Regions from separate parts of the Nocardioides sp. OK12 genome, predicted to be linked through region 4. Evidence: predicted binding sites of a transcription regulator. Region 4 holds the regulator's gene; each other region holds the start of a gene.

Region 1 (5,052 bases), on a different contig from region 4:
GACCCGGGCCTACGCGCTGCTGCGCGAGAGCGGGTACGCCGTGTCGCGGCAGGGGTCGGGGACCTTCACGCGGGTGCCCGGCGGCCGCGCCCGCTCGCACGACCGCGCACTGCTGCCCGGTCTCGACGACCGCGACGCGATCGACCTCAACTGCGCTGCGGCGGCCGCGCCCGCGGGGCTGATGCAGGCCTACACCGAGGCGATCGGCGACCTGCCGGCCCACCTCGGCGGCCACGGCTACTTCCCGGCCGGGCTGCCCCGGCTCCAGCAGCGCATCGCAGCGTCGTACGACGCCCGGGGGCTGCCCACCGACCCCGACCAGGTGCTGGTCACGCCGGGGGCCCTGGCCGCGGCCGCGGTGGTGGCGCAGGCCTTCGCCGGGCGGGGCGACCGGGTGCTCGTCGAGTCGCCGGTCTACCCCAACGCCACCCAGGCGCTGCGCAACGCCGGTGCCCGGCTGGTCCCCTCCGCGGTCGACCCGGAGGGGTGGGACCTCGACGCGGTCGGCGCCACGCTGCGCGACGCCCGGCCACGACTGGCCTACCTGGTACCCGACTTCCAGAACCCGACCGGCCACGTGATGGGCGAGGAGCAGCGCGCGGCGTACGCCGCCCACCTGCGCGCCGCCGGCACTCGCGCGGTGGTCGACGAGGCGCACCAGGCACTGGCGCTCGACGGGCAGCAGATGCCGGCACCGTTCGCCGCCCACTCCCCCGCCACCATCACCATCGGCAGCGCCAGCAAGAGCTTCTGGGGTGGGCTGCGGCTGGGGTGGATCCGCGCCCCGCACGACTGCGTCGAGACGCTGCAGGAGGCGCGTCTGGCGCTCGACCTGGGCGCGCCGGTGCTCGAGCAGCTGACCCTCGCACGGCTCCTGGAGCACGGCTCGGTGCTGCCGGGCCACCGCGAGCAGCTGCGCGAGCAGCGCGACCGGCTGGTCGCCAACCTCGCCCAGCACCTGCCCGAGTGGCGCTTCCACGTGCCGGGCGGCGGGCTGGCGCTGTGGGTCGAGCTGCCCTCGGCCCGCGGCAGCGCCCTCGCCGCCGCCGCCGAGCAGCACGGCGTCATCGTCGCCCCCGGCCCGGTCTTCGCCGCCGAGGGCGGCCTCGACCGCTTCGTCCGCATCCCCTGGACCCGCCGCCCCGACGAGCTCACCCTCGCCGTCGAGCGGCTCGCCCTCGCCTGGGCCGAGGTCCGCGACGCCCCCGTCAGGCGGGTCCGCCGCGGGACCCGGGTCATGGTCGCCTGACCCACCCTCCGTCGGTCGAGCAGCGACGAGCGCCAGCGAGGAGCGTCGCCGAGACCCCACCCTCCGTTGGTCGAGCAGCGACGAGCGCCAGCGAGGAGCGTCGCCGAGACCCCGCGAGCACCGCACCCCCGCAACCCCACCCTCCGTTGGTCGAGCAGCGACGAGCGCCAGCGAGGAGCGTCGCCGAGACCCCGCGAGCACCGCACCCGCCGCAACCCCACCCTCCGCTGGTCGAGCAGCGACGAGCGCCAGCGAGGAGCGTCGCCGAGACCCCGCGAGCACCGCGCCCGCCGTACGCCGTACGTCGCACGCTGGGTACACGGTCTCGACAGGCGCTCGAGCCCCGGCCTTCGCTGGTCGACCAAGAATGAGGGGCACCAGCGTGAGGAGCCGAGAAGCCGGCCGTCCGACCACCCGACACCCGTTCCGATCCTCGAGGAGCACCCATGAGCGACCACCCCCGGCTGCTGCACACCGCGATCGACGCCACGGACGCCCGCGGACTGGCCGAGTTCTACCGCCGATTGCTCGGCCTGACCTACCGCCCCGGTGACGAGCCTCCGCCCGACGGGGACGAGGACGAGGCGGACTGGCTCGTGCTGGTCGACGACCAGGGCGGACGGGTGCTCGCGGTCCAGGAGGTCGAGGAGCTCGCCGCGACGACCTGGCCGGTCCCTCGCGTACCCATGCAGATGCACCTCGACTTCGGCGTCGCCGACCGCGTGACCCTCGAACTTCACCGCCGGCGCGCCGAGGCCCTGGGCGCCCGGCTGCTCCTCGACCGGACCCACGACGACACCGAACCGCTCTACGTGCTGGCCGATTCGGCCGGTCACCCGTTCTGCCTGCTCGTCGCCACAGAGGACTGACCGGTTCGGGCCGCACACGGGCTCCGGAGCAACGCGTCGCACTCCGGCTCCTGACCGGGGAGCCGACCGCTCTGCGGTGCTCACCGGGGCTCCAGGGCACTGACGCAGGTGTGGACGAACCATTGCCTTCGAACGCACGTTCGAGTAAAATCGGGTCATGAACCAGCCCAGCCACGAGCAGCTTCCCGAGGTCGACGACCTCGACGCTGACCGGCTGCTCGAGGTGGCCCGCGAGGCCGAGGTCGAGGTACGTCGCGCCGAGCGCCGCCGGTTGCGGCTGGTGCTGCGCTGGTGCGACCTGCACCCCGCCATCGACGACTCCCAGCGGCTCTCGTGGGGCGAGCAGGACCGGGTCTGGGACTGCGATGCCTGGATCGGTGGCGAGGGGGTCCCGGCGGTGGCGGAGTTCACCGCCGAGCCGTTGGCGGCGGTGATGCGGATGTCACCGGCCGCGACCACCTCGCTGATGGGCGAGGCGCTCGAGCTGCGGCACCGCCTGCCCAGGATCCACGCCCGGGTGGAGTCCCTCGACGTCGCGCTGTGGCGCGCGCGTCGGGTCGCGAAGGCCACCCAGGGCCTCTCGGTCGAGGCCGCCGCGCACGTCGATGCGGTCCTGGCACCCCTCGTGGACTCCGTGGGCCCCACCCGCATCGACCGCGCGGTCGCCGAGGCGGCCGCCCTGTACGACCCCGAGACCCTCACCGACGCCGAGGAGCACGCCCGGGTCCACGAGTGGGGCATCACGCTGCGCCACCACCGCGCCGGTGAGGGCCGCCAGTGGGCTGGCACGTCCTGGCTCGCGATCACCGGTGACACCCCCACCCTGCAGCGCCTGCACGACCTGATCACCGACACCACCGCCCCACCCCCAAACCCCGACGGCAACCTCCACAGCGACCGCGACCTCGGCGTACGCCAGATCCAGGCCCTGGCCGAGGTCCTCGACGGCCTCGGCGCACCCCGCCCCCGGGTACGACTGGCCATCGACCTCACCACCGACGACCTCACCGGCCACAGCGCCCAGGTCGGACGGGTGCTCGGGCTGGGCCCCGCCACCCTCGCCACGATCCGCGACTGGCTCACCGGGGCCTCGGTCACCGTGCTGCCGGTCCTCGACATGGCCCGCACCGACGCCATCGACGCCCACGACCCGCCCCGGTGGATGCGCGACCTGGTCACCCGCCGCGACACCCACTGCGTGCACCCCTTCTGCGACACCCCCGCCACCCGCTGCGACCTCGACCACATCACCGCCTACATCCCCATGGACGAAGGCGGACCACCCGGCCAGACCCACCCAGCCAACCTGGCACCCCTGTGCAGGCACCACCACCGCAACAAGACCCACGGCCACTGGACCTACCACCGCACCCACCACGGCGACTACCTCTGGCACGACCAGCACGGACACACCTACGCCGTCACCCGCCAAGGCACCCTCGAGCTCGATCCAGGCTCGCCAGCCACGCCTCCGCGCTGACCCATCGGGTCGCGCTCGAATGGTGGAGGAACACGCTCTGGTGGCGGACCGGGCCGACCACCGCCACGTGCTCGGACAGGACGGCAAGGACGGCATCTGCGGCGAGCACCGCGTCGAGGTCGGCGGTCGCGACCGCGACCGCCACGACACCCACGCGCCGACCCGGCTCGTTCGAACCAGCCGGGTCGCGGCTAAACCAGGTGCGCGGCGCCACGCGCCCGTCCTAGCCTGGCGAGGTCCCAGCCCCGCACCCCAGGCAAGGTCACGTTGCTCCTCTGAGGCCCGTCCCAGCGTCCGACGCGACGCACCCGACCCCTCACCTGGAGCACCCATGCCCTCGACCCGACCCCTCTGCGTCGTCTCCGACCTCGACGTCACCTGGCCCGACGGGAGCCATGCCCTGCGCGGCCTGGACCTCACCCTCGGCCAGGGACGCGCCGGTCTCGTCGGCGCCAACGGCAGCGGCAAGTCCACCCTGCTGCGGGTGCTCGCCGGCGAGCTGGCGCCGACCCGGGGGCACGTGCAGGTGCGCGGCGAGGTCGCCCACCTGCCGCAGGACCTGACGCTCGACGTCGCCCAACCCGTCGCCACCTTCCTCGGCGTGGCCCCGACCCTCGAGGCCCTGCGCGCCATCGAGTCCGGCAGCACCGAGCAGCACCACTTCGACGCGGTGGGCGACGACTGGGACGTCGAGGAGCGCGCCACCGCCGAGCTCGACCGGCTCGGGCTCCCCACGCACACCCTGCACCGTCGCCTCGGGGAGCTCTCTGGTGGCGAGGTGACCCGGCTCGGCCTGGCGCGCCTGCTGCTGCGGCGCCCCGACCTGCTGCTGCTCGACGAGCCGACCAACAACCTCGACCGGGAGGGCCGCGAGCGGGTGCACGAGCTCGTCGCGACCTGGCCGCGCGCCCTGCTGGTCGTCAGCCACGACCGCGAACTGCTCGAACGGGTCGACCGCATCGCCGACCTGCGCGACGGCGCGGTGCGCTGGTACGGCGGCGGCTGGTCGTCGTACGCCGCCCAGGTCGCGGCCGAGCAGGAGGCGGCCCGGCAGGCGGTGACGACCGCCCGCAACGAGGTGCGCCGTCAGCGCCGCGACGTCGTGCAGGCCGAGAGGGCGCTGGCCCAGCGCCGCCGCGTGGCCGCGAAGGCCGAGGCCACGACCGGCATCGGCAAGGCGGCGCGCGACTACATGGTGGGGCGCGCCGAGCGCTCGGCCGCGTCCTACCGCCAGGTGCACGCCGACCGGCTCGGCTCGGCCCGCAGCGACCTCGACCGCGCGCAGGAGGCGCTGCGCGACGACGTGGCGATCCGCGTCGACCTCCCCGCGACCGAGGTGCACCGCGGCGCGCGGGTGCTCAGCAGCCGCGACCTGGTGCTGCGCACCGGCGCCGCCGTCGACGTCGAGGTGGTCGGCCCCGAGCGCATCGCCCTCGTCGGACCCAACGGCAGCG
Region 2 (5,052 bases), on a different contig from region 4:
CGTCGTCGCGGGCCTCGTGCCAGTCGTCGGCGAAGGGCCGGTCGAGGGCGTCGGGACCACGCTCGAGGAGCAGGGAGACCAGCTCGGCCATCAGCTCGCGCTGGCGCGACATCACCGCGATCCGGTCCTCGGCCTGCATCACGTAGTGGGCCGCGACCCCCTTGAGCACCGCGACCTCGAGGCGGGTGCGCTCGGGCACGACCAGGTCGGCGCGGTAGCGCACGAACGGGCCGTCGGCGGCCGCGAAGGTCGCGGCCTGCACCTCGCCGCAGAAGCGGCCGATCAGGTCGCTGGTCAGGTTCTTCAGCGCCGCCAGGCTGCGCCGCGAGGCGTCGTACGGCGTGGTGGGCCACGAGCCGACCGAGCGCAGCCCTGAGAGCACCTCGTCGAGCACGTCGTCGTCGGCGCCCGGCTCGTACCAGGCGCGGACGGTCGCCCAGACCCCTGCGGTGTCGAGCTCGGTGAGGTCGACGCGTCCGGCGACGGTGCCGTCCTCGACGTCGTGCACCGAGTAGGCGACGTCGTCGGCGAGGTCCATCACCTGCGCCTCGAGGCAGCGGCGCACCCCACCCCCGGGCACCGGGGCGCGCATCCAGTCGAAAACCGGCAGGTCGTCCTCGTAGACCCCGAACTTGTGCACCTCGCGCGGCGAGCCGTCGGCGTGCACCCCGCTGGGTGCCTCGGCGGCCCCGCGGGGCCACGGGTACTTCGTGCAGGCGTCGAGGGTGGCCCGGGTCAGGTTGAGCCCGACCGAGCGGCCCTCGGCGTCGATGGTCTTGGCCTCGAGCCGGGTCAGCAGCCGCAGCGTCTGGGCGTTGCCCTCGAAGCCGCCGCAGGCACCGCTCAGCTCGGCCAGCACCCGCTCGCCGTTGTGGCCGAACGGCGGGTGGCCCAGGTCGTGGGCGAGCGCCGCGGTCTCGGCGATGTCGGGCAGGCTGCCCAGCGCGCGCGACAGGTCGCGGGCCACCTGGGCGACCTCGAGACTGTGGGTGAGCCGATTGCGCACGAAGTCGTCGCTCTGCGGACCCACCACCTGGGTCTTGGCCGCGAGCCGCCGGGAGGCTGCGGCGTGCACCACGCGGGCGCGGTCGCGCTCGAAGGGGGTGCGCTCGGGCGCGTCGACCCGCTTGGGCGGCTCGGGCACCAGGCGCTCGCGCGCGTGCTCGTCGTAGAGGTCCAGGGCGTCCATGGCGCCGCCACCCTATGCGGTGCCTCCCCCCTAGACTCGCGCCGTGCTGCCCCTCGGAGGACCGGACCCCACGACCTGGGACGACCTCGCGCTGGCCGCCCGCAACCTCTTCGCCACCCACGCCTGGGCCAGCACGTGGTGGGGCGAGTACGCCGACGGCGCCACCCCGCACGTGCTCGTGGACGACCCGCAGGCACCCCGGGTGGTGCTGCCGCTGCACTCGCGCGGTCGTGCGCTGCGCCAGGTGCGCTGGATCGGCCACGGCCCGGCCGACCTGCTCGGGCCGGTGTGCGCGCCCGAGGACCTGCCCCGTGCGGCTCCCCTGCTGCGCGCGGCGCTCGAGGGCGGCGACCTGCCGGCCGACGTGGTGCTCCTCCAGGACTGCCCGGTCGCCGCGCCCTGGTGGGAGCCGTTCGACGCCCGCCCGATCAGCACCGAGGTGAGCCCGGTGCTGCGCTTCGCCGAGGGCCTGACCTGGGAGTCGTGGCTGGGCTCGAAGAGCAAGAACTTCCGCGGTCAGGTCAACCGCAAGCCGCGCACCCTCGAGCGCGACCACGACGTGGTGGTCCGCCTGGCCACGGCCGAGACGCTCGCGGGCGACCTCGACGCGCTCTTCGCCCTGCACGCCGCGAGGTGGGAGGGTGACAGCCCCCTGCTCGACCCCCGCCAGCACCGCTTCACGCGGGCCTTCGCCACGCTGGCGCTGGAGCGCGGCTGGCTGCGGTTGTGGTCGATGGACGTCGACGGCCGGTGCGTCTCGTCGCTGCTCACCTTCGCCTTCGGCCCCGACGTGTACTGCTACCAGTTCGGGCGCGATCCGGAGATGGACCGCGAGTCCGTGGGCTTCGTGCTCCTCGTGCACGCCGTGCGCGACGCGCTCGAGTCGGGCGCGCGTGAGTTCCGGTTCCTGCGCGGCGACGAGGACTACAAGTACCGCTTCGCCGACGCGGACGACCCGGTCGGCACCTACGCCCTGCCGCGCGGGCTGCGCGGCCGCGCCGCCGTCGCGCTGGCCGCCCGCCGCCGCGCGGGCCAGGACTGATCAGGCGCGCGCCGGGGCGGGCGCGTGCGGCGACTGCTCCACAGCCTCGGTGACGTCCTTGACCACCAGGATGCCCAGGACCGCGGCCGCCACCCACAGGGCCGATGCGACGACGTCGGACAGGTTGGCGTTCGCGAGGGCGGAGAAGTAGTCGGGGTCGGCAGGGTCCGCGCCACCGAGCAGCACCGAGGTCACGCGGTCGGCGATGGAGGCACCGACCACGCTGATCCACCACCACAGGACGACGTTGGTCGAGGGGCCCGAGCCGCTCCGGCTGCCCAGCCGCACGTCCTCGACCATCTGGTAGGGCCGCCACAGGTTGAGCACCGGCACGAACCACCCACCGATCGCCCACCCCGACCTGTGCTCCAGCCGCGCCGGGTCCATCCGGTCGCTGCGGTGGGCCTGGAACAGCCAGATGATCATCAGCACCAGCACCATGATGTGCAGGACGACCAGCACCAGCCCGGTGACGACGGTGCCGGCGTCGTACGCCGTCGCGCGGCCCTGGTCGATGGAGGCCGGGTCGGAGGCCCAGCCGGCGAAGGTGCGCCAGGCCCAGGACGAGAACACCGCGTTGACCGCGTTGCCGAGCAGCGCGAGGCCGAGGACCACCACCAGCGCTCGGGACAGGGTGGACCAGCCGGAGCTGAGTGCGGGTCGGGAGGACTGCGTCGTAGTGGTCACGAGCGGGAAGTATGGGGGCTCGCCCATCCCGACCCCAAGTCGGCCGAGCAGTCACTTCTGAACCATCGAGCAGTCAGGTTTGAACCCTCGACCAGTCACTTCCGCACCCTCGAAAAAGTTTTCGATCCACCTGTGGAAAACGGGGTTTGACCTGGTGCTTTGTCGGTGGCGGCTGAGATACTTCACTCATGTCGACCACCGCCGCGCACCCCGTCGGGAGTGCTGTCGCGCAGGTGCGCTCGGTGCTGAGCGAGGTCGCCGGTACGCCGTTGTGGTCGATGAGCCAAGGCGAGGCTGCTGAGGCGCTGGCGGAGGTCGCGCGGGTGGAGGCCATGTTGGTCGAGGTGCGCTCGGGGTTGCTGACCCATGCCGAGAGCGTCGGGGTGCAGGAGCGCAACGCCTCGCCGTCGTTGGCGGTCTGGCACTCCAACGTCACCAGGTCGACCAAGCGGGAGTCGTTCCGCCAGGTACGCCTCGCCGAAGGGCTCGCCCGACACGTGCTGGTGCGTGAAGCGCTGGGGCGTGGGGACCTGGTCGCGGAGCAGGCCTCGGTGATCTGTACGTCGCTGGACGCGCTGCCCGACGACCTCGAGGCGGCGGTCCTCGAGCAGGCCACGACAGCGCTGGTCGAGTTCGCGCAGGTGCACGACGCGAAAGCGCTGCGGGTGCTGGGGCGCCGCATCCTCGACGTCGTCGCACCCGAAGTCGGTGAGGCCTGGGAGGCCGAGCAGCTGGACCGCGAGGAACGCGAGGCCGAGAAGTCGTCGGTGTTCCGGATGCGCGAGGACGGCCACGGCCGCATCAAAGGCTCCTTCACCGTCCCGACCCTGGTCGGGCAGATGCTCGAGAAAGCCCTGATGGCGTTCGCCGCCCCCAAGCACCAGATCGCCAACCGGGCAGGCACGGACGAGGCACCGGAACCGGTACGCCGGCCCACCGCGCGGCGGCTGGGCGATGCGTTCGTCGAGCTCATCGAACGCCTCGACCCCAAGCGACTGCCCCGCGCCGGCGGAGTCAACGCCACCGTGGTCGTCACCATGACCCTCGCCTCGCTGCAGGGTGGGCTCGCCGCGGCTGCGCTCGACACCGGCGGCCGGATCAGCGCCGGGGCCGCACGGCGGTTGGCGTGCGAGGCCGGCATCGTCCCCGTCGTCCTCGACGGGGAGAGCAAACCGCTGGACGTGGGCCGGGCCAAGCGGTTCTTCACCAAGACCCAGCGCATCGCGATGGGCATCCGCGACGGCGGCTGCACCGCCAAGGGCTGCGACGCACCACCCGCGATGTGCCACGCCCACCACGACGACCCCTGGGCCCACCACGGCCTCACCGACCTGGCCCGCGGCCGCCTGCTGTGCCCGTACCACCACCGGCGCATCCACGACCCCGACTACGAGACCAGCATCGGTGGGGACAACCAGGTCACCTTCCACCACCGCACCTAGACCCCGCTCTTCCCTGCGTGAGCACCAGGACGGCGAACGCCGCGAGCCGGCCGGTTCGAACGAGCCGACTCGGCGTACCGCCGTGGGTCGAGCGACCGTCGATACCTGGTGACCCCATGGCGTGCGGCGAGGTCCGCGCAATTCTTGTGGGGTCTCGGCGACGCGCGTCGCTGGCGCTCCTTGCTGCTCGACCAACGGAGCGTCGTACGGCGTGGACTCGCGCCGGCGCGGGGGCGAGCGCGTGACCCCGGGTCCCCGCACTCGTTGTGTCGGTCGTCACCACCCACCAGGAGCACACATGCGTCGAGTCACCGCCCTGGCCACCGCGGCCGCCACGCTCGCCACCCTGGGGCTCAGCGCCCTGGGCGGCCCGGCCGCCCCGTCGGCGTACGCCGCGACCGGCGAGGTCAGGGTGAGCGAGGGCTGCGTGGGCAGCGTGCCCGAGCCGGGCGGGAGCGACGCGGTCGAGATCTGCTACTCGCTGTTCCGGCCCGCCGGGGCGACGCGCAAGAGGCCGGTGCCGATGATCGTGCACAGCCACGGCTGGGGCGGCTCGCGCACCACCGACCCCGCCTCCTTCGAGACCTTCCTCGACGCGGGCTACGGCGTGCTCTCCTTCGACCAGCGCGGCTGGGGCGAGTCCGGCGGCCACGCCCATGTCGAGAACCCTGCCTTCGAGGGCCACGACGTAC
Region 3 (5,052 bases), on a different contig from region 4:
GTCGGCGGCCTGCTGGTGTCGGCGTACCTCTCCCAGTCCTACGACCTCACGGTGCCGCCCGGCTCGGCGATCGTCCTGCTGGCCCTGGCGTGCTTCGTGGCCACCTGGCCGCTGGGGGCGCTGCTGCGCCGGCGCCAGCGTCGCCACGTACCGTTCCCCGACGACGTGCCCGAGGACCACGAGGTCACCGGGCACCACGACCACGAGCACGGCCCGGACTGCGGTCACCTGGCGATCCCCCACGGCGACCACGTCGACTACGTCCACGACGGCCACCGGCACGCACCCCACGGGAAGCACTATGACGAGCACTGACCGCACCGGCGCCGGCTCCGGCTCCGGCGGCCCCGCGACCTCCGGCCTGCGGCCCACGCGCCAGCGCCTGGCCGTGGCCGAGGCGATGGCCAGCTTCGACGACTTCCGCTCCGCCCAGGAGATCCACGACCTGCTGGGCAGACGGGGCGAGACCGTCGGCCTGGCCACCGTCTACCGCACCCTGCAGCGCCTCGCCGACGGTGGCGAGATCGACCGGCTGCTCACCGAGGGCGGGGAGGCCATCTACCGCGCCTGCTCCACGACCCACCACCACCACCTCGTCTGCCGCTCCTGCGGGCGCACCGTCGAGGTCGAGGGGCCCGCGGTCGAGAGCTGGACCCGCTCCATCGCCGCCGAGCACGGCTACGACGAGGTCAGCCACACGCTCGAGATCTTCGGCACCTGCCCGGCCTGCCGCGGCTGAGCCCACCCGCCTCGCCTAGGGTCGTGCCCGTGCAGATCGTGGTGATGGGTGTCTCGGCCACCGGCAAGTCGAGCGTCGCCGAGCGCGTCGCCTCCGAGCTGGGGTGGGACCTCGTCGAGGGCGACGACCTCCACCCGCGCGCCAACGTCGCCAAGATGGAGGCGGGCGACCCGCTGACCGACGACGACCGCTGGCCCTGGCTGACCCGGGTCGGCGAGGCGATGGCCGCCGCCGAGGACGCCGGGCGCAGCAGCGTCGTGACCTGCTCGGCACTCAAGCGCGCCTACCGCGACCGCCTGCGCGAGCACGTCGCCGACGTCCGCTTCCTGCACCTGCACGCCCCCGTCGACGTGCTCGAGGACCGGATGAGCAGGCGCACCCGCCACTTCATGCCCGTCTCCCTGCTGGCCTCCCAGGTCGCCACCCTCGAACCGCTCGCCGACGACGAGGCCGGCCAGGTCGTCGACGTCACCCCTCCCCTCGACGACGTGGTCGCCGCCGCCGTCGCCGCGGTCAGGGCCATGCCCCGCCCGCACTGACGCCCGGCACCGTCGCCGGTCGAGACCCGCCATCATCGAGACGGCGCCACTTCCCCCGACGTACGTCGCCTCCGTTGGTCGAGCAGCAAGGAGCGCCAGCGACGCGCGTCGTCGAGACCCCGCGACCACCGAACCGGCATCTCCCCACCGCAGGTCGTGGGGGTGCGCCCAGAACTCCCATCACTGCCTTCAAGCCACTCTCCACAGAAGCCACATCACCCTTGACTCGAACACATGTTCGACTAGAATGGGGGCATGACCACCCAGGAGCTCGAGCGCTGCGACACCGCTGACGCGGTCCTCGCCTACGCCCGCTCCCAGCGTGCGGCCCGCGACGCCGCCGAGGTCGCGATGTACGAGGCCACCTGCACCTGGGCCGCCATGCACTCCACCCGTGACGAGGCCAAGGCCGCGGTCCTGCCCGGCACCGACATGCTCATCACCCTCGCCGGGCCCGGCGCACCCAAGGTCTCCGAGTTCGCGGTCATCGAGTACGGCACCGCTCTCGGGATGTCCGCCGACGCAGCCATCCGCTACGTCGCCCACGTCGTCGAGACCCGCTACCGACTCCCCCGCCTCCACACCGCGGTGGTCGCCGGCCGGGTGCCGGTCTGGCGCGCCCGCCGCATCGCCGAGGCCACCCTCGGCCTCCCCCTCGAGGCCGCCGCCTGGGTCGACCACCACCTCGCCGGCGTCGCCGCCACCTGCTCCTACACCGTCCTCGGACGCCTCGTCGAAGAAGCCCTGTGCCGCTTCGACCCCGAGACCGCAGAAGACAAACGAGCCATCGCCGCCGAGGACCGCAAGCTCGACATCCACCTCGACACCGCCACCACCGGCGGGCAGTGCATCGAGGGCACCGTCGACATCACCGGCTGCCTCGACCTGGCCGACGCCCTCGACCTCGACAACGCCGTCACCCGCGAAGCCCGCAACCTCGCCCTCGCCGGCTCCGACCAACCCCTCGACGTACGCCGCAGCATGGCCCTCGGCATCCTCGCCCGTGCCCAGACCTCCCTCGACCTCAGCGGCAACGACACCGACGACGAGGCCGACGACGAGGCCGGCGAGCCCGCGCCGCGGGTGCCGGCACGCCAGGTCGTCCTCAACGTCCATCTCACCGACACCGCCCTGGCCAGCATCGACCCCACCACCCTCAGGTCGAACGACCTCTCCGCCGGGATGCACCTCGCACGGGTCGAGGAGACCCGCAGCTTCGTCGGCGTCGACCAGGTCTGCGAGTGGCTCCGCGTCCCCGACACCCACGTCACCTACCGCACCATCACCGGCAGCGGGTCGGACCCCGAGGCCTACGAACACCCCTTCCGCCAGGTGCACCGCCCGGCACGTCAGCACATCACCGCCGACGACATCCGCGGCTTCGCCAGCAACCCCGACCTCCGCCCCCACCCCCGCCGCCCGATCGACCTTGCCGAAGAACTCACCAGCGACGGCTACACCCCCAGCGAACGGCTCGCCGAGCAGACCCGGCTCCGCCACCCACGCTGCGTCTTCCCGCACTGCACCCGCCGCGCCCGACGCCGCACCCCCGACGAGACCCACGCCGACCTCGACCACATCGAGACCTACGACCCCGGTGGTCCACCCGGCCAAACCACATCGGCCAACCTCGCGACCCTGTGCAGACGCCACCACCGCGCCAAGACCCACACCCCCTGGACCTACCGACCCGCCCCCACCGGGTTCCTCTGGACCAGCCCGCACCGCTACCAGTACCTCGTCGAACCCACCGGCACCACCGACCTCGGCCAAGCACCCAGACCACCCACCCGGCCCGTGTAAACCAGCCGACTCGCCACACCCCCGCCGCAGCACCACCGCGACGGGGGCACCGGCACGTCCGCCTGCCAGCGACGGGTCCCGGTGTCCGGACTACCTCAGTGGTCCCGGTCGCGCACCCGCTGGATGACCTGCGAGGTGGAGAGGTCCAGGACGCGCCGGACCTGGACGAGCCTCCCGGCGGACACCGCGGGCCCGTAGACCGACTCGGCCACCTCCGGCGCCAGGTCGTTGCCGTAGACCACGATGGAGATGCGGTGGCGGTCCGGACAGCGCCGACCTAGGCGTTGGGCAGCGCGCCGCCGTAGCGCCGGTCGCGGGAGGCGTAGGTCTCGATGGCCGACCACAGGGTGCGGCGGTCGACGTCGGGCCACAGGACGTCGGTGAAGACCATCTCGGCGTACGCCGCCTGCCAGAGCATGAAGTTGGAGAGCCGCTGCTCGCCCGAGGTGCGCCAGATCATGTCGGCGTCGCCGAGGTCGGGCAGGTAGAGGTGGCGCGCCACCGTCTTCTCGGTGATCTTCTCGGGGTCGAGGCGGCCGGCGGCGACCTCGCGCCCGATGGCTCGCGCCGCGTCGGCGAGCTCGGCGCGGCCGCCGTAGTTGACGCACATGGTGAGGGTCAGCACGTCGTTGTCGCGGGTCATCTCCTCGGCCGCGCGCAGCTCCTTGACCACCGAGCGCCACAGCCGCGGCGTCCGACCGGCCCACCGCACCCGCACGCCCAGCTCGTGCATCTCGTCGCGCCGGCGACGGATGACGTCGCGGTTGAAGCCCATCAGGAAGCGCACCTCGTCGGGTGATCGCGACCAGTTCTCGGTGGAGAAGGCGTACGCCGAGACCGCCTTGACCCCGATCTCGATGGCGCCCTCGACGACGTCGAAGAGCGAGCTCTCCCCCATCTCGTGGCCCTTGGTGCGGGCCAGTCCGCGCTGCTTGGCCCAACGGCCGTTGCCGTCCATGACGATGGCGACGTGCCCCGGCACGAGCTCGCGCGGCAGGGCGGGCGGGGTGGCGCCCGAGGGGTGCGGGGTGGGCGGTCGTACGGCTCGCTTCACGCCCCGGAGCCTACGGCGCCGCCCCCGGTGGGCAGCAGCACCCGCGCCAGGGTGCCGCCGCCCGGCGCCTCGTCGAGCTCGATGCGGCCGCCGTGCGCGACCACGATGTCGCGGGTGATCGCCAGACCGAGCCCGACGCCGGGCACCACCTGCTCCCGCGACGCGCGGGTGCGGAAGAAGCGCCCGAAGACCTGGTCGCGCTCCGAGACGTCGATGCCGGGCCCCGAGTCGACCACCCGCAGCTCGACCTCGTCGACGCGGGCCTCGAGCACCACCTCGACGCGGCCCCCGCACGGCGTGTGCTTCAGCGCGTTCGAGAGCAGGTTGTCGACCACCTGCCGCAGCCGCTGGCCGTCGACGTGCGCGTGGGCCTCGGCGGGCACGCGCGCCTCGAGCAGGACCTCGCACCCGGCCGCCGCCGGCTGCGCCGCCTCGGTCTGCTCGCGCACCAGCACCGCCACGTCGCAGGCCCCGCGCTGCAACGAGGTGGGGCTGGCGTCGGCCACGGCCGTCGAGAGCAGGTCGCCGACGAGGCGGTCGAGGCGCCCGGCGTTGCGGTCGGCGACGGCGAGGTGCCGCACCGCCTCGTCGGGCAGGTCGTCGCGCTCGAGCAGCACCGCCAGGTAGCCCACGATCGAGGTCAACGGGGTGCGCAGCTCGTGCGAGACCGCCGCGACGAACTCGTCCTTGACCGCCAGGGCGTCCATGAAGTCGGTGACGTCCTTGTAGGCCATCGCGGAGCCGGTCTGGCGGCCCTGCTGGTCGCGGATCGAGCGGGCCGAGACCGACAGCGCCCGCCGCTCGGCCCCCGCGCCGACCCAGATCCGGATGTCGTCGAACTCCTCGCCCCGCTCCGCCCTGCGGGTGGGCATCTCGTCGTGCGCGACCGGCGTCGTGGCATCGGCGTGCCAGACCAG
Region 4 (5,052 bases):
ATGGTCTCCATCACCGGCATCGAGGTGGCCCGCGGGTGGTGCACCCCGCCCTCGCGCAGCGCGAGCAGGTTCGGCGTCAGCCCGCTGTCGATCTCCTCGGGCCGGCAGCCGTCGACGACCAGCACGTAGGCCCGCTTGCGGGTCGAGGCCCGCGCCGCGAGCGCCGCCGGCTCGAGCCCGGCCACGGTCGAGAACGCCAGGCCCGAGGCCGCCGCGGTCAGGACCGTGCGCCGACCGGCGCGGATCTCACCGAGGCCGCGGGCGAAGGGGGCGGGGCCGGCCGCGTCGCAGTGGCCGCTCGTCGGGTCGCACATCAGCGGTCTCCTACGGGGGTGCTCACGCGCTGCACCGTGCCGGTGCCGGCCAGGGTGCGGAACGACGCGTCGTGGGTGGCGGTGGTCTGCTGGTCGTCGCGGGCCCCGATGACGTACCAGTCCATCTGGGTGCGCTCGGCGGTGATGTCGAGCACCGAGAAGCCGTGGTCGTCGAAGTTCAGGTACTTGATGTGGCGGTTGTTGGCCTTGATCGCGGTCTCCACCAGCGGCGTCAGCGCCGGCTGGCCGGTGATGTCCTTGAGGTTGTTGGAGGTCACCGAGGAGCACACGAACTCCACGCCCACCGAGTCGCCGAGCAGCGGGTAGAGCGAGGTGTCCATCGGCAGGTCGCAGGCCCACCCCGAGTGGATGTCGCCGGTCACGAAGACCACGTCCTTGACCTGGTGGTCGTCGATGTGGCGGAAGACCTCGCGGCGGTCGGCGGTGTAGCCGTCCCACTGGTCGACGTTGTACGGCGAGCCGTCCTGGGGCAGCAGCCCGGTGACGTCGTTGACCGGGTCGACGAGCTCGTTGGGCAGATCGGCGAAGGTGACCGGGGCGATCATCACCGGGTTGCCGACGACCTTCCACTGCGGGGCGTGGTTGCCGCGGGTCAGGGAGTCCTTGAGCCACTCCATCTGCCGGTTGCCGGTGATCGAGCGCGCCGGGTCGTTGACCTCGGCGTCCACCAGCGGGGTCGCGACCTGCTGGGACCGGTAGGTGCGCAGGTCGAGCATGCTGACCTCGGCCAGGTCGCCGAAGCGCAGGCGGCGGTAGAGCCGGGCGCCGTCGCCCAGCGAGGCGGTGCCGTCCATACGCACCGGCATCCACTCGTCGTACGCGCGGTGGGCGCGGGCGCGCCGCTTGAGGTAGTCGCCCTCGGAGTCGTCGTGGTTCTCGGCGTTCTTCCTCCACTGGTCGTTGGTGACCTCGTGGTCGTCCCAGGTCACGATCCAGGCGTACCGGGCGTGCAGGGCCTGCAGGTCGGGGTCGGTCTTGTACTGCGCGTGCCGGCGGCGGTAGTCGGAGAGCGAGACCATCTCGCGCGCGGGGTCGTGCGGGCGGATGTCGACGTTGTCCTGGCCCATGCCGTACTGGCCGGGTGCGTACTCGTAGAGGTAGTCGCCCAGGTGCAGCACCGCGTGCAGGTCGTCGCGCTCGGCGAGCAGCCGGTAGGCGCTGAACCAGCCGGCCTGCAGGTTGGCGCAGGACACCACGCCGAAGCGCAGGTTGTCGGGCGTGGCGCGCTTGGCCGGGGCGGTGCGGGTGGTGCCGACCGGGCTGCGCTGGCCGCGCGCGGTGAAGCGGTAGTGGTAGACGGTCTCGGGCTGCAGGCCCGTCACGTCGAGCTTGACGGTGTGGTCGCGCGCGGCGCTGGTGACGAAGCGGCCACGGCGCACGACGTTGCGGAAGCGGCGGTCGGTGGCGACCTCCCAGCGCACGCCCACCCGCGGGCCCTTGCCCGAGCCGGGGGTGGCGGCCCTGGTGGGGGTGACCCGGGTCCAGATCAGCACCGCGCGCGGCAGCGGGTCGCCGGAGGCCACGCCGTGGGCGAAGACGTCGTGGCGGGCCTTCGCAGCGACCGCGTGCGGGCTCGCGAGCACGCCGGCGCCGGTGATGGCGGCGCCGCCGGCCCCGACGGCACTGGCGGCCAGGACCGTACGGCGTCCGAGGGCGGCGAGGCGGGCCCGCTCGGCGTCGGCGGGGCGCACGGCGTCAGCGGCGGTGGTGGGGGTCAGTGGTGGGGTCACGCCTCATCCAACGACACACCGCCGTCCACGTGACGTGGACGGCGGTGTGAGCACCGTCTGTTCACCGTCGGTTCGGTCTCCCGACGGGCGGGTGCGGGGCCTCAGAGGCTGCGCAGCACCGCGGTGACGACCCCGAGGATCGAGGCGTGGGTGCCGTCGATCGGCTCGTAGGCGTCGTTGTGGGGCAGCAGCCAGACCTTGCCGTCCTTGCGCTGGAAGGTCTTGACGGTGGCCTCCTCGCCGATCAGGGCGGCGACGATCTGGCCGTTGCTGGCGGTCTGCTCCTGGCGGATCACCACGTAGTCGCCGTCGCAGATCGCGGCGTCGATCATCGAGTCGCCGGAGACCTCGAGCAGGAAGAGCTGGCCGTCGCCGACCAGCTGCTGGGGCAGCGGGAAGACGGCCTCGACCCGCTCCTCGGCCAGGATCGGGCCACCGGCGGCGATCCGGCCCACGACCGGCACGTAGGAGGCCTGCGGCATGGTGTTGCCGATGTCGGTCTCGTCGACCGAGCTGTCGTCGGCCGAGGAGATCGCCTTGCGGCGCGCCATCAGCTCGGGCAGGAAGACCTCGAGGGCGCGCGGGCGGTGGGGGTCGCGCTTGAGGAAGCCCTTCTCCTCGAGCACCTTGAGCTGGTGGGAGACGCTGGAGGTGCTGGTCAGGCCGACGGCCTGGCCGATCTCGCGCATGCTCGGCGGGTAGCCGCGGGTCTCGATGGCCTCCTTGATGCACGCGAGGACCTTGATCTGGCGCGGCGTCAGGCCGGTCGCGTCGGGAGGGCCGTCGGGCAGCTCCGCGACCCCGCGCTTGCGGGGGCCGCTGTTCTTGGTGGCCATCGTGTGCCTTTCGTGCGCGAGGCCCGAGCCGGGGAGTCCGCTCGGATGGGTCGTGGACCCACGCTATCGCCGCGCGGGCCCGACTTCAAACATCTGTTCGAAGGGCGTGTCGCGCTCGTGGAGGCGGCGACGGGCTGCTCCGGAGTGACGTCGGGGATCTCGAACAATTGTTCGCTGCACCCCTTGCGCGGCTCGAACACCTGATCTAGTCTCGCTCATGTGTTCGATCGAACACCTGGTCGAAGCAGGATCTCGACCGGGACTGTCGGTGGCTGTCCGTAGACATCTCCCTGACCGAGCACGACGACGACCACCCCCTTCCCCAGGAGGTCCCGATGAGCACCATGACCCTCACCGCCGCCCCGGCCCCGATCCGCCTCGGCGCCGTCCGCGCCACCCGCCGTACGACGCCGGGCTCGCTGCGGCTGACCCGCCGCGGCCGGCTCGCTGTGCTGGCCGCGGGCCTGCTGCTCGTCGCCCTGGTGGGCGTCGTGCTGGCCGGCGTCTCCGTTGCCACCAGCGAGAGCGGCACCGCCCCGGCGACCGAGACGATCACCGTCGGCGTCGGCGACACGCTGTGGGCCATCGCCGCCGAGCGCGCCGAGTCCGGCGACGTGCGCGAGGTCATCGAGCGCATCCAGCAGCTGAACTCCCTCGACGGTGGCCTGGTGGTCACCGGCCAGCGCCTGGTCGTCCCGGCCGGCTGAGGAACGGCCCGCGACCGCGCTGCGGTCCGGGCACGGCGGCCCCTGCGGCCGCCCACAGATTTCGTCGGTCGCCTCGACCCCGGCCGGCGAAACCAGGGGAAAGACGAGGGGCGGGCCCGCAGTGGGCCCGCCCCTCGCGCTGTGTCGGGCCCTGTCTTCCGCGTCCGGTGCGGGAGGCTGTCGTGGTGAGCGACGACGTCTTCGAGAGCAGGCTGGCCCAGCGGCAGGCGTGGTGCGAGGCGCCCTGGGGCCGCCTGCGGTTCGCGGTGGTGCGCGAGACGCTGCGCCGCCAGGTCGAGGCGCTGGAGGCCGACCTCGGGCAGCCGCGGGCGCTGCGGGTCCTCGACGTCGGCGGGGGCGACGGCCGCGACGCCCTGGGCCTGGCCGTCGCCGGCCACCACGTCACGGTCCTCGACCCGGCGCCCTCCTGGCTCGCCGAGGCCCGCCGCCGCGCCGAGTCCGCGCGGGTGGGGGAGCGGGTGGTGACCCTCGAGGGCTCGATCGACGACCTGAGCGGGGCCGGCGGCGGGTTCGACCTGGTGCTGTGCCACAACGTGCTGCACTACCGCCCGGCCGAGACCGGCGCGGCCGACGTACGACGTCTGGCGCAGGCGGCGCGGCCGGGCGGCCGGGTCTCGGTGATGGCGCCGAACCCCGCGGCGCGGGTGATCGGGCGGCTGGTGCGCGAAGGGCCGGAGGCGGCGCTCGACGAGCTCGGCCGCGACGACATGGAGTCGGCCACCTTCACCACGACCGCGCGGGCGGTGGCCCGCGACGAGGTCGAGGAGCAGCTGGTGGCGGCCGGGCTCGAGGTGGTGGGCCGCTACGCCGCCCGGGTCGCCAACGACTACGTCGCCGACGACGGCCTCAAGGTCGACCCCGACTTCTACGCGGTGCTGGAGCGCCTCGAGCTCGCGCTGTGCGACCGGGAGCCGTTCATCTCTCTCGGGGCGCTGTGGCAGCTCGTCGCCGCCCGCCCGGTGGGGGAGCCGGGGCCGCGGGGTCGCGGGTGAGGCCGAGCGCCCGGCCCAGGCGCGCGACGAGCATCAGGCCCACGAAGAGGCAGGCCACGGCCCCGACGGAGGCGAGGGCCAGGAAGAACCAGGCGGCCGACTCCCCACCGCGGGCCTGGGTGCCAAAGTCGATCGCGGCGTAGACCAGGTACCCCCAGGCGACCACCGCGGCGGTGACGGCCAGGGCCAGGCCGAGCAGCCGCGGCTGGAACGAGCGCTCCGGGCGGGCCGCACGGCGCGAACCGGCCCGCTTGCCGGCGGTGGCGGGAGCCGGAGTCGGCGCGCCGGCCACCTGCTCGTCCACCTGGCCGCCCGCCTCGCCGCTCACAGCGTCATTGTGTCCGACCGCACCCAGCCCCGGCGACCGGGTGTCGATACCGGTGCCGGCATCCGGCAGCCCCTCCGGCGCCGCTCGGCGCCACCCCTTCGGG

Evidence for each region. Region 4 encodes LexA, which represses DNA repair genes until DNA is damaged. Its sites were predicted from a motif close to TCGAACANNTGTTCGA; they were not measured.
Region 1: OCU29_RS02265 (HNH endonuclease signature motif containing protein) is a predicted target of LexA. The motif match lies at 2,247-2,262, and genes of this name have one in related genera.
Region 2: OCU29_RS07280 (HNH endonuclease signature motif containing protein) is a predicted target of LexA. The motif match lies at 3,028-3,043, and genes of this name have one in related genera.
Region 3: OCU29_RS13140 (HNH endonuclease signature motif containing protein) is a predicted target of LexA. The motif match lies at 1,505-1,520, and genes of this name have one in related genera.

The regions. Positions count from the first base shown of each region.
Region 1 covers NZ_BNET01000001.1:460,119-465,170, reverse strand. Annotated here, with positions in the region: gene OCU29_RS02275 (PLP-dependent aminotransferase family protein) at 1-1,249, shown strand, start outside; gene OCU29_RS02270 (VOC family protein) at 1,696-2,118, shown strand; gene OCU29_RS02265 (HNH endonuclease signature motif containing protein) at 2,276-3,598, shown strand; gene OCU29_RS02260 (ATP-binding cassette domain-containing protein) at 3,930-5,052, shown strand, end outside.
Region 2 covers NZ_BNET01000003.1:16,681-21,732, forward strand. Annotated here, with positions in the region: gene OCU29_RS07265 (deoxyguanosinetriphosphate triphosphohydrolase) at 1-1,189, opposite strand, end outside; gene OCU29_RS07270 (GNAT family N-acetyltransferase) at 1,233-2,231, shown strand; gene OCU29_RS07275 (DUF4328 domain-containing protein) at 2,232-2,918, opposite strand; gene OCU29_RS07280 (HNH endonuclease signature motif containing protein) at 3,107-4,360, shown strand; gene OCU29_RS07285 (alpha/beta fold hydrolase) at 4,659-5,052, shown strand, end outside.
Region 3 covers NZ_BNET01000004.1:559,734-564,785, reverse strand. Annotated here, with positions in the region: gene OCU29_RS13155 (metal ABC transporter permease) at 1-315, shown strand, start outside; gene OCU29_RS13150 (Fur family transcriptional regulator) at 302-739, shown strand; gene OCU29_RS13145 (gluconokinase) at 763-1,278, shown strand; gene OCU29_RS13140 (HNH endonuclease signature motif containing protein) at 1,534-3,081, shown strand; gene OCU29_RS13135 (hypothetical protein) at 3,177-3,323, opposite strand; gene OCU29_RS13130 (isoprenyl transferase) at 3,359-4,135, opposite strand; gene OCU29_RS13125 (cell wall metabolism sensor histidine kinase WalK) at 4,132-5,052, opposite strand, start outside.
Region 4 covers NZ_BNET01000002.1:539,333-544,384, forward strand. Annotated here, with positions in the region: gene OCU29_RS06735 (alkaline phosphatase family protein) at 1-314, opposite strand, end outside; gene OCU29_RS06740 (alkaline phosphatase) at 314-2,065, opposite strand; gene lexA (transcriptional repressor LexA) at 2,167-2,901, opposite strand; gene OCU29_RS06750 (LysM peptidoglycan-binding domain-containing protein) at 3,237-3,608, shown strand; gene OCU29_RS06755 (methyltransferase domain-containing protein) at 3,794-4,621, shown strand; gene OCU29_RS06760 (hypothetical protein) at 4,545-4,949, opposite strand.